Regions from separate parts of the Sporosarcina sp. SG10008 genome, predicted to be linked through region 2. Evidence: riboswitches for the same ligand, from Rfam matches in the RefSeq annotation. Region 2 holds a riboswitch; each other region holds the start of a gene.
What was found. Region 2 has a riboswitch for cobalamin ahead of ACGLYD_RS19480 (hypothetical protein). Riboswitches for the same ligand answer to the same signal wherever they lie in the genome.
Positions count from the first base shown of each region.

Region 1: another riboswitch for cobalamin. It lies ahead of mmgD (citrate synthase); the one in region 2 lies ahead of ACGLYD_RS19480 (hypothetical protein).
Region 3: another riboswitch for cobalamin. It lies ahead of ACGLYD_RS16620 (ABC transporter substrate-binding protein); the one in region 2 lies ahead of ACGLYD_RS19480 (hypothetical protein).

Region 1 is NZ_CP172607.1:829,900-834,096, reverse strand. Features, by position in the region: gene ACGLYD_RS04195 (bifunctional 2-methylcitrate dehydratase/aconitate hydratase) at 1-1,353, opposite strand, end outside; gene mmgD (citrate synthase) at 1,436-2,566, opposite strand; cobalamin riboswitch at 2,806-3,005, opposite strand; gene ACGLYD_RS04185 (hypothetical protein) at 4,049-4,197, opposite strand, start outside.
Region 2 is NZ_CP172607.1:4,147,587-4,151,783, forward strand. Features, by position in the region: gene ACGLYD_RS19475 (hypothetical protein) at 118-294, shown strand; gene ACGLYD_RS19480 (hypothetical protein) at 1,044-1,271, opposite strand; cobalamin riboswitch at 1,536-1,728, opposite strand; gene ACGLYD_RS19485 (MFS transporter) at 1,870-3,102, shown strand; gene ACGLYD_RS19490 (AraC family transcriptional regulator) at 3,108-3,998, opposite strand.
Region 3 is NZ_CP172607.1:3,548,375-3,552,571, reverse strand. Features, by position in the region: gene ACGLYD_RS16630 (DUF1934 domain-containing protein) at 1-435, shown strand, start outside; gene argS (arginine--tRNA ligase) at 432-2,099, shown strand; cobalamin riboswitch at 2,738-2,923, shown strand; gene ACGLYD_RS16620 (ABC transporter substrate-binding protein) at 3,042-4,004, shown strand; gene ACGLYD_RS16615 (iron ABC transporter permease) at 3,997-4,197, shown strand, end outside.

The DNA.
Region 1 (4,197 bases), 1.4 Mb from region 2:
TCGCTTCTTTTCAGGGTAATGAGTCATCAATGTAGCCGAAAATTTCTCGCGTATTTGAGGAATAGCTTCCTCTCTTCTAAAGCGATGACCAAGCGGATACTCACTTACAACTTTCTCTGTTGTGGAACCGTCTTTAAATGTAACTTGAACAGCATTGGCGATCGAGCGCTTGCTCGGATCGAGATAATCTTTACTATACTGCTCGTCCTCTACGACAATCATTTTATTTCTTAATTGATCGATTCGTGAGTCATTTGCCACGTCATCTTCATAATGATCTGCAACAACATCGCCATATAGTAAACCAAGTGCCGTAATGTATTGGATGCAATGGTCACGGTCAGCGGGATTGTTAAGCGGACCTACTTTATCGATAATCCGAATAGCAGATTCATGTGTCGTGATTGTAATTTTTTCAATATCATCAAGTCGCTCCTTTATCTCCTGATGCAGGATAATGGCACATTCCGCCGCTGTTTGCGCATGGAACTCGGCTGGATACGATACTTTAAACAGTATATTCTCCATCACATAAGAGTCTAAAGGACGTGCCAGTGTTAATTCCTTTTGATTGTATAAAACATCTTGGAATCCCCACTCCGGAGCGGATAGCGCTGTCGGGTAACCCATTTCGCCTGTCATTGCCATCATCGCCAGTCGTACACCCCTACTCGTTGCATCTCCTGCTGCCCACGATTTTCGTGAACCGGTATTAGGTGCATGACGATACGTTCTAAGGCTTGCGCCATCAATCCAGGCATTTGTCAACGCATTATTTATTTCTGTACGTCCCCCGCCAAGCATTTTGGTGACGACCGCAGTTGTAGCAATTTTGACGAAATGAACATGGTCAAGTCCAACACGGTTCAAACTATTATCTAATGCCAGTACGCCTTGGATTTCATGTGCTTTAATCATCATTTCCAATACATCACGTACAACAAGTGGTTTTTTTCCTTCCGAAAGACGTAAACGGCTTAGATAATCTGCTGTAGCTAAAATGCCACCTAAATTATCGGACGGATGACCCCACTCAGCAGCTAACCATGTGTCATTATAATCGAGCCATCGTATCATGCAGCCAATATTAAATGCGCCTTGGACCGGGTCCAGTACATACGATGTACCAGGTACACGACTGCCATTTGGAACAATAGTACCCGGTACTACAGGTCCTAGTAATTTCGTACACTCCGGATAGCTTAATGCCAATATTCCACACCCGATTGTATCTATTAACACATTATGTGCTGTCTTATATGCTTCCTCGCTTGTAATTTCTTTATTTAAAACATAGTCCGTAATTTCCTCTATCAGTGTGTCCATTGTCATTTGTTCTTTCAATTTCAACATCTAACTCTTCCTTTCCGCTTTCAATTTGTTTAGAATAGTACTAAGTGATGCCTAGTGTATCGCTGTTGTGGTGAACGGCCAGTTACAACTCCCCAGTTGAATGATTGCTGTGTCGTTCGCCTATATAATGAACCCTTGGACGGTATAAACGATTATTTTCATGTTGTTCAATAACATGCGCACACAATCCTACTGTTCTCGAACCAAAAAAGATTGGTGTGTATAATGGGATTGGAATGCCCAGCATCCAATATACCGGTGCCGCGTAATAATCTAGATTTGGATAAAGTCCTTTCTCTCTCTCCATTATGGTTTCTCCCGCCTCACACATTCGGTAAAGGAGATCGTCACCCTTTAGCGCACATAACTCCTTTAAAGCATCCTTCATTACCAAGGCCCTTGGATCCATCTTTTTCATATAGACTCGATGACCAAACCCCATAATTTTCTCTTTATCACGTAAACGCTTTTCTAATAACAATTCAAATGCGTCAACAGAACCAGCCTCTAAAAGCATATTCATGACTGCTTCATTCGCTCCTCCATGTAAATAGCCCTTTAAAGAAGCAACCGCTCCAGTCAATGCACCATATAAATCCGAAAACGTCGAGGCAATTACCCTTGCGGTGAAGGTGGAATTTGGCATTTCGTGCTCGCTATAAAGTAGTAGCGACTGGTCAAAAATAGATTCTTCCAACTCTGTCGGTTTCCTCCCCGTAATCATATAAAGGAAATTAGCACTGTATGACAATTCTTTCAACGGGTGAATTTGTTCCTCTTCCTGTAAAATGTGAAAGCTGTTCGCAATTATTTCTGGAATTTTGCCAAGTAACTCGTAAGCTCTTTTTTTATTGATAGCTAGAGTGTGCTGATCAATTTCCTTATCATAGCCCGCTAAAGCAGATATCCCAGTTCGCAATGCGTCCATTGGATGTGTCTCTTTAGGCAATGCTTGCAAAATCTTTGTGACACCTTCTGGCACACCATGCTCTTTTTTCAATTTATCTGCCACATCTGCTTTTTCAGTATCAGACGGCAAGGTATTTTCCATTAGCAAGTGGACAATATCAAGATACCCTTTTGTTTTTGAAAGCTCGATTAAATCGTATCCTTTGATAATAATCTGACCCAATTCCGTATCGAGCAGCGAAATGGATGTTTCAGTGGCGATCACGCCTTCAAGTCCTGGTAAAAATGTAAGTGTATTCGTCAAACTATTTTCCCCCAATCTGAATGGTTATGACTCTGAGATTTGTAAACGCTTTCACTTCACCAAAAATTATCCTATTTGTATCTGTTCGCAGCGCTTCCCCTTATTTCTGACCATAAAAAAAACAACTTCATAAGAGAAGTTGTTAAAGAGTGCTAGAATCCCAACTAAAAGAAAGCTGCCTGTTAAAAATAGGCATAGCTCATCCGCGCGTCCTTAACACCCCCTATCCTCGTAGGTCAACATGTGTTATAAAAAGAGGCAGGTCTCCTGGCTAATGATCATTGCTATTCGTACCTTCCCACTTTTTTATAAAAAGCAGTGGTTTAAACGAAATCGCTCCCATTTACAGTTGCGGGACAGCGTCGGATTCTCACCGAACTTCCCTTTTAAGCAGACCAATACGTCAGTATTAATCCGCACCTATTTTTACACATATTCAATTATCGAAATATCCCCTTGACTATAACACAAACTTTTAAATATTCCAATTCTTTATTCATATCTAATTTCTATTGTTTCAGAGAGGCATTAAGTATACCGACTTCAAGAATGCGTAAACAATAATTGGATACTCTTTTCATTTTTCATCACTTATCATTACTATTACATAAATAGGAAACGTATATTCAATCCCCATTTACATACTATATATGTTGAATTAAAGAATCCCATTGAATCTTCCGTGGCGCTCAATAAGGAGAGCGTTTTAATTCGGAGGCCACTGAAAAAGTACGATTTCCTTCAATCCGGTTGATTTCCGTTCCGAGCGGACGCTTTCCGCGGGCACGGCTTCAGCCAATCGAACAGCAAAGGGTTCGATTGGCCGTATTTCTGCGTTCTTGGCAGAAATTAAGGCATTCTTGCCCCGTGCTCCCAACGCTAACGCTTTTGCTCGCAAAAGCCGTTCTGCGTAACGGCACTTCCTGCGGGGTCTTCAGCTCGCGCTGTTCCCGCTGGAGTCGCCGCTCTTCACTACAATCAACTAGTTCTTACTATAAAAAAGAACTTTTTCAGTTTTCTCTTAATTCGGGGTGTGGATTGTAGAGCGCTTGGCGCTTTGGCGACCCCTTTGCCGCGCGTGCACTAGGGTGTTCATTATCGAGAGAAATGTAATTTCGAGATGTATATGCTGAGATTATAAGGTGATTACTAGTTGATACTACTTATATTCAAGAAAGACGTGCTCCAACTTGCAAATTGCATCACAGATAATGAAAAGCTCTTTCTCACATAGACCATCTAGCGAAGGCGCGTCTTCGTGGTAGCCGGAGCGATAAGACTAAGGAGGGATGCAGTTCAATCCCTCCCATGTGGTCTTCTTTCTGGCTTATCGCGGGAGGCATCCACAAAGCGTCGAAGCGGTATTAGTGGGAATCCTAAACCATTCCAAGTACTAATGCTTTTTCAGTGACCTCCCAAAAGCCCTTGTAAAGCGCATACGCCATATTCATTTGTTCAACATATAGAATTAATTAACTGAACCTATATATCTCCTAAATCGACAATTTCCCCTGTCACCGCATCAACACATTCCGCCGCATCCAACAAGCCGCAAAGAATATACTTACCTGCGAACTCGTCATATACATAAGTCGGATCAAGCGTAATATATGGTATCATTTTCTCAAATG
Region 2 (4,197 bases):
GTCGCTCCTGTCCATTTCTTGCTACTACCAGTAGTATAGCAAATCTGAATTGGGCGAATGACCTTAAATAGGTGTTATACTGTAAAGACAAACTGAATGTGAAGGAGGAATCAGATTTTGAAATATTCAAGAACGAAAATGGAACAGCTTGTAAAGAATGATAAAGAGCTGTCAAAACGTCTGAAACAGATAATGGCAGAGCTTGACTTAGAGAAGAGTTTTGCTTTGAAAGCGTTGTATCATGCGGATGTAAAAGACGGTGGTACGCATCAGAGGAATTATCAGGAACTGTAGGTAAATTAAAAGCGTGGAAAGTCTATTATGACTGCCACGCTTTTTTTGATGCCTTTTTCACCGGATCATTTTCAGTCCGCTTTCGGCGAACTATTCATTGCTCCTAGTTAATCCTGTTGCGAATAGTTGCCTGTCGCATCCCTACACATCAAGACATCTCGGTAATCATATAGAGGTCGTTCAATTCAAAGCAATTCAAAGTAATTGTACAAGAAGCGGCTATATATGTTGAATTAAAGAATCCTATTGAATCAGTTGTGGTGCTCAATAATGAGAGAGCTGTTATTCGGGTTGTGGATTGTAGATCGCTTGGCGCTTTGGGGATGCCTTTGACCGTAAGCCTGGATTAGCGCTTCGCATCCAGTCTTACGGCTTCGGCGACCCCTGTTAAGGTGCCTTCGCTCAGTATATATACCGGATTCAACATATATAATTATAGTCAAGAAATCCGCAATCTAGGTTGCAGATTTCATCGCAGATAATGAAATGCGCTATCTCACATAGACCACCCAGCGCAGGCGCGTCTTCGTGGTAGCCGGAGCGATAAGACTGAAAGCGGTCTCCTTTCTGGCTTATCGCGGGAGGCATCCACAAAGCGTCGAAGCGGTATTGGCAGGAATTCTAATTTGCTCTAAGTATTGGGGCTTTTTCAGTGGCCTCTCAAAAGCCCTTGTAAAGCGTATACGCCGTATTCATTTGTTCAACATATATAGTGTTGGATTCAGTTATTTACTGGTTGTTTTTTAAGCTTAATCTTCTGGTGAACCGATTACTTCGTGTTTGATTTCATCGAATGCTTTTTGGAGGTTACGTGAATAAAGTTTTTTTACCTCTTCGTTTATAGACGTTGTTTTTCCAATCTGTTCTTCGTAATAAGAATAAGTTGAAGACAGTGATTGTGATTCGCTTATGATGAGATTTGTCATTAAGACATGTTTGAATGCGTCCAGATAATATTCTTTTGTTCCAAGTTTCATTGGCTAAAATCCCTTTCTTTTATGGAAATAAAAAAGCATCTTCCTAGTTAAACGTAAGGAAGATGCTAGTATGCGTAAATTTGTATGGTCGCTTGTTGCCGTAACGAATGGTTCGTAAACAGAAGTACACTATTGACTGCACAGTGAAATAAGAGGTATTGAGTCCTCTTATGTTTCTTTTGTATTACGTTCTTTCGTACGGCGGCTTTTACAAGAAATTGCTCGATCATAGCCGCACTTAACACCTCCTATCCGCGTAGGGAATTGGTGTGTACTGAAATAGGCAGGTCTCCTGGCTCATGATCATCGCGTTCTTTTCCCTTCCCATTCGTAACGAACAGTGGATTTGAAAAGAGTACTCCCATTTACAGTTGCGGGACAGCGTCGGTTTTTCACCGAACTTCCCTTTTAAGCTTTTATACAAACGTAAAAAAGCACCTAATTTCTACACGTTATTCAGTTGTGCTTTTACTATAACATACATATTGTCTGACTTAACACGATTGCTAAACAAGGGGTTCATTAATGGCCCATTACCGCAAATTTGGACAAGAAAATGTCTATCCCTCTTACTATAATCAAGCTGGGGGGATAGAAAATGAATAAAATAAAAACAAAAGATCCATATCGAGTTTATATTTCTACATGCTTCTTATCACAATTATTTTTCACATTTATATTTACGGTGAACTTGTTGTACCATGTGCAAACTGTAAAACTTGATCCGCTTCAACTTGTGTTAATTGGGACCGTTTTGGAGCTTTCCGTTTTTCTTTTTGAGATTCCAACTGGGGTTGTTTCGGATTTAAAAAGTCGGAAGTTATCTTTAATAATTGGGTATATATTAATAGGAATCGGTTTTTTAATTGAAGGGGTATTTCCCTATTTTGTAACAGTGCTAGTGGCTCAAATTGCATGGGGGATTGGCTATACCTTTACTAGCGGCTCTCAGCAAGCCTGGATTGCAGATGAAATAGGGGAGGAACGTGCTTCACTGGCATTTATAAAAGGGGCAAAGGCCGGTAATCTTGGCCAAATTATAGCTATTCCGCTCAGTATTTTAATGGGCTATTTTATGATTAACCTACCAATCATTATCGGCGGGCTATGTATGATTGGATTAGCCGTCTATTTAATGATTTTTATGAAAGAAGAAAACTTCAAACCGTTAGATAAAGAAGGAAGAATATCTACGCTGGGAAGTATGAAGGAGAATATGGGCAATATTATTTCCTATTCCAAAGCGAGCTTCATCATAAGGATGCTATTTCTCATTGCTTTATTTATTGGGTTTTATAGTGAAGGTTTTGACCGATTATGGATCGCTCATTTTTTGGAGGTCTCAAATATATCTTCGTTAACGATTGAGAAGTTAGTTGTGATAATGGGGGGAATTCAGTTCATTGTCGTGCTTATTTCCTTTGCAGCACTCCATTTTCTGAATCGAAGTGCTATCCACCAAAATCTAAGGCAGATTTATGTTGTTCTTTTTGTGGCCAGCTTCTTCATCGTCATTTCATTAATTGGCTTTGCATTCTCAACGTATATGATCAGCTTGCTAATTTTTTATGTAATCATTCAAGTGACAAGGCAAGTCATGTATCCATTAGAGGATATTTGGCTTAATAAAATTATTCCTGATTCCTCTGTACGTGCAACATTCTTTTCGGTTAAGGGACAAGTGGACGCTATTGGTCAAATTGGAGGTGGTCCGGTAATTGGGATTATAGCATCGAGCTTTACGATAAAAATTGCTATCATTGTTAGTGCAATTTTGTTAACTCCTGTATTACTTTTATATAAAGTTGTCTTAAACAAGTCTAGAGAGTGAATCGATCACTCTCTATTTCTTTCTTTGATCGGCAGGTAAATTTCCATATATATTTTTTCATAATCCCAGTCATGACAGTGTTCATCGTAATACTCAAAGTCATAGCTTGTTTCATCGACTTCATAAAGAGATTGAGGCAACCAATCTTCTAAAATATAGAGCCAAGTTCCCTTGATGGAAGAGACAAACTGTTCGACTTCAACAAGTGGAGTCCTAAAAACCGCATAAGTAGCATCTGGAATTTGCAGTTTTGTCAGTCCAGCAGGTAGTTGAACATCTCGATCATAATTTACCGCGAATAAATAAGTAAATCTATCTTCTATTTCGACGCTACTAAGATTGATACAATATTCTCCATGTTTTTTTGGAGATAATGCTTCGTACAGAGTGCTTTCGATTGATTCATCCGGGGAAATTCTTTGGTCCCAAAAGGCAGGTGCATCTCTTGTGTAAAAGACATTTTCGATAACACTCTCAAATGTTTTACCCGCAATAGTAAAAGCTGGTTTCTGAACAATTTTCGGTTGCATAACAATGCCACCTACTTTTTTTTGCCTAAGGCTCAAAAGGTCAATTTTTTGAGGCAATGATAGCGGACAGTGGAGCCTATATAAGCTTGGTGGACTGCCAAAATATTTCTTGAAAGCCTTTGTAAAGCCAGAATGCGTCTCAAATCCATAGTCTAATGCAATTTGAATTATTTTTTCGCCTTTTACTAATTCATATAATGCGTATTGCAGTTTTCTTTTTAAAACATAGTCCATAATTGTATAACCAACATGGTTATTAAAAATCCTATAAAAATGATAAGGAGAATAACCAACCAGTTTAGCTAGTTCCTCAGGTTTAATGTCCTCTTTAATATGGTCCTCCACATAATCGATTACATGCTGCAATAAAATTAACTGTTGGATATCAATCGCCTGCCTCTTTGCTCTATAAAATAGCTAATCATTCCTAACAGTGGGAACTGTCCTATAGCAACTCTATCATTTAGAAGGGGAATGTGAATACAATTTTTGGGCTTTAGGGACTCTTTTTTATTTTGGTAATACGTTATAAAAATAGGATAATCAAAGTTTGAGAAGTTATTTT
Region 3 (4,197 bases), 600 kb from region 2:
CGGGAAAAAGGGCGATATGTAACGATTAAGCTCCATTCGTCAATTCGCCATCCAGGCCAAGACGAGGAGAAGCATGAATTGAATGCAAAAGGTTTGCTGATTGAAAAAGCAGGTAAATCTTATTTGAAATATGAAGAACAACAAAGTGGAAAGTCGATTCAAACAATTGTTAAATTGGATTCTACAGACGCACTTATTATGCGTCGCGGTGCAGTTACGATGCGATTGCCATTTGTTGCAGCTGGTGAACGTCCAGGAACGTACGGCAGTGGACCGGCGACGTTTGACTTAGTTGTCAAAACGGACAAGCTCGATTTCAAGGAGCAAGAAGACAATTCCGGAGGACGCTTCAATGTGCATTACGATTTGCATGCAGAAGGATCGCTTCTTGGAACATACGAACTGACTATTACATACACGGAGGGAACAATATGAACGCGGTAGAACAGATTCAACAAGAGGTAAAAGTGGCACTTCGTCAAGCTGTAATTGATGCGGGTTTGGCAGAAGAAACGGCAATACCGGACATTATGCTTGAAACGCCTAATAACAAAGACAACGGCGATTATGCAACGAACATTGCTATGCAACTGACAAAGTTAGCGAAAAAGCCGCCGCGTGCAATTGCGGAAGCGATACTTGAAAAACTAAATACGGATGGCACTTCGATCGAATCGATTGAAATTGCAGGTCCTGGTTTCATCAATATAAAATTAAAAACGGATTACTTAGGCGGCATCGTCAAGACCGTTCTTGAACAAGGCGAGAACTACGGCCGTTCAAACTTTGGCAATAAACAAAAAGTCCAAGTTGAATTTGTTTCTGCTAATCCGACAGGTGACCTTCACCTTGGACATGCACGCGGAGCTTCTCTTGGTGATTCTCTATCCAACGTTCTCGATTTCGCTGGCTACGATGTGGCACGTGAATACTACATTAACGATGCAGGAAATCAAGTGCACAACCTTGCTAATTCTGTTGAAGCACGTTATTTCCAAGAACTCGGGTTGGATAAAGAAATGCCTGAAGACGGCTACCAAGGACCGGACATTATTAATATCGGTAAAATGCTGGCAGCTGAATATGGCGACAAATACGTCAACACGCCAGATGAAGAGCGTTATGCATTCTTCCGCCAATATGGCCTGGAGCATGAATTAGAAAAGCTAAAAACAGACCTTGCGAATTTCCGTGTGTCGTTTGATGTCTGGTTCTCTGAAACTTCATTGTATGAAAACGGCAAAATCGATGTTGCTCTTGATAAATTACGTGCCAATGGCCATGTCTTTGAAGAAGATGGCGCAACATGGTTCCGTTCAACAACTTTCGGTGATGACAAAGATCGTGTGTTAATTAAAAACGACGGTACTTACACGTATTTGACACCGGATATCGCGTACCATGAGGATAAATTGTTCCGCGGATTCGATAAAATTATCAATATTTGGGGCGCAGATCACCATGGTTATATTCCACGGATGAAAGCGGCAATCGAAGCGCTTGGTTACGGCAACGACACACTCGAAGTCAGTGTCGTACAAATGGTTCAGTTATATAAAGACGGTGAAAAGTTCAAGATGAGTAAACGTACGGGGAAAGCTGTAACCTTGCGTGAGCTAGTTGAGGAAGTTGGTCTGGACGCAGTCCGTTACTTCTTCGCAATGCGTTCAGGTGACTCGCAGATGGACTTCGACCTAGATCTAGCGATTTCTCAGTCGAATGAAAACCCTGTGTACTACGCACAATACGCGCATGCACGGATTTCATCAATCTTGCGCCAAGCTGATGAAAATGGCATGGCTGTATCTGTGGATAATGTTTCTTTACTGCAAGCTGAAAAAGAGTTGGAATTACTGAAGAAAATCGGTGACTTCCCGCAAGTAATCAGTGATGCAGCGAGAATTCGTTCACCACACCGCGTTGCAACATATATCCAAGAACTAGCGGCTACATTCCACAGCTTTTATAACGCAGAAAAAGTGCTAGACCCAGACAACCGCGAACTATCGGAAGCACGTCTAGCATTAATTACAATCACACGCACAACAATTGCAAATGCATTGAAACTTATTGGTGTTTCTGCTCCAGAAAAGATGTAATAAAATTGAACGCCATACTTGAGAGATTGTTATCTCTCAAGTATGGCGTTTTTCACATGCAGATATTCTCCCTATATATGTTGAACAAATGAATACGATGCATGCTCTTTACAAGGGCTTTTGGAAGGCCGCTGAATAAGTCCAACTACCTGGAATGAATTAGAAATCCTGCTAATATCGCTTCGACGCTTTGTGGATGCCTCCCGCGATAAGCCAGAAAGAAGACCGCTTTCAGTCTTATCGCTCCGGCTACCACGAAGGCGCGCCTTCGCTGGATTGTCTATATAATAGAATGCACATTGCATTGTCGGGGAAAAGACCTGTAGCTCGTAGTATGTCTTTCTTCAATGAAATTAGTATAAAATAGTACTCACATTATAATCTCAGTCCAAACTCATGGCGAGAGGCATCCCCAAAGCGCCAAGCGATCTGTAATCCACACGCCGAACTACAACTCTTCCGATTAATGTACACTCTAGCGCCAAGCGATCTACAATCCACATTCCGAATTAATACTCTCTCATCATCGAGCGACACAACAGATTCAACGGGATTCTTTAATTCAACATATCTAAATCTACAAATCTCCCTCACTATCGACACAATAAAAATTTGTAGTATACTGAAAGTTGTACAAAATACATACCAAACATAAAGGTGCCCCGCATTAAAAACGGGGTTAAAAGGGAAGTCGGTTCAATGCCGGCGCGGTCCCGCCACTGTAAGTGTGAGTTAGTCGCAATGTGTCACTGGAAAAAGTTCCGGGAAGACGCGGCAAGCCTTGAACACGAGCCAGGAGACCTGCCTTTATGGATCACACGTACCCTACGAGGATAGGATTAGTGAAAATCGACGTCACTGTGCGTCCAGATTTTTACTCAGCTTATTCCTCCGTAGCAATTACGGGGGATTTTTATTTGGAACAAACAGGAGGAAAACAACATGAAAAAGATTTGGCAATTAGGATTAACGGCATTTTTGGCAGTATTCTTGCTCGCAGCATGTGGAACAGCTGCTACACCAGATAAGCCGAAAGTAGATGGAACACCGGAAGCGGAAGTGGTCAAAGCTGACTTCCCGCTTACGCTAACGGACTCGGTTGGCAATGAAATTACCCTGGAAACTGCACCGGCAACAATCGTTTCTATGGTTCCAAGCAACACGGAAATATTGTTTGAACTAGGTCTTGGGGATGCGATTGTCGGCGTCAATGACTACGATGATTATCCAGCAGAAGCACTTGAAAAAGAGAAAATCGGCGGCCAGGATTTCAACGTCGAAAAAATCGTTTCCATGAACCCTGAAATTGTTTTTGCACATGAATCAGGACTTGGAACAGGCAAAGAAGGACTGCAACAAATCCGCGATGCAGGAATCCCAGTCTTTGTTGTGAAAAATGCAGCGAGTTTCGAAGAAACGTACACAACGATTGAAACAATCGGTCAAGCGACTGGTAAAACAGTAGAAGCAGAAAAAATCATTACGGATATGAAAGCAAAAGTAGAAGAAGTATTGGCGAAAATAGCAACAGTCGACAATAAAAAAACAGTTTTCGTTGAAACATCACCTGAGCCAAACATTTACACACCAGGAAAAAATACATTTATGGATCAAATGCTAGAAATGATTGGTGCTGAAAATATTGCTGCTGATCAGGAAGACTGGTTTATGATAGCTCCGGAAGAAATTATTAACCGTAATCCAGATGTAATTATCGTGTTGTATGATATCGAAACGGCAGTTGCAGACGTTTATGCACGCCCAGGTTTCGATACGATTACGGCAATTAAAGAAAAAGCTGTTGTTCAAGTTAAAGAGAATATCACTAGCCGTACAGGCCCCCGTCTTGCTGAAGGGCTTGAAGAAATAGCAAAAGCCATCTACCCTGAGGCTTTCGGTGAGTAAATCCAGCGTTGCCTACATCGTTTCCGCCGCCGCACTTCTTGTGGCGGTGTGGCTCGGTGTGTCAATCGGGTCTGTGAAAATACCGATTAGTACGTTATGGAATGCAGGGGCGGATGCAACAGCTACCAATATTTTGTGGAAGATTCGTATGCCGCGTGTCGTGCTCGCGGGACTTGTCGGCGCTTCGCTCGCG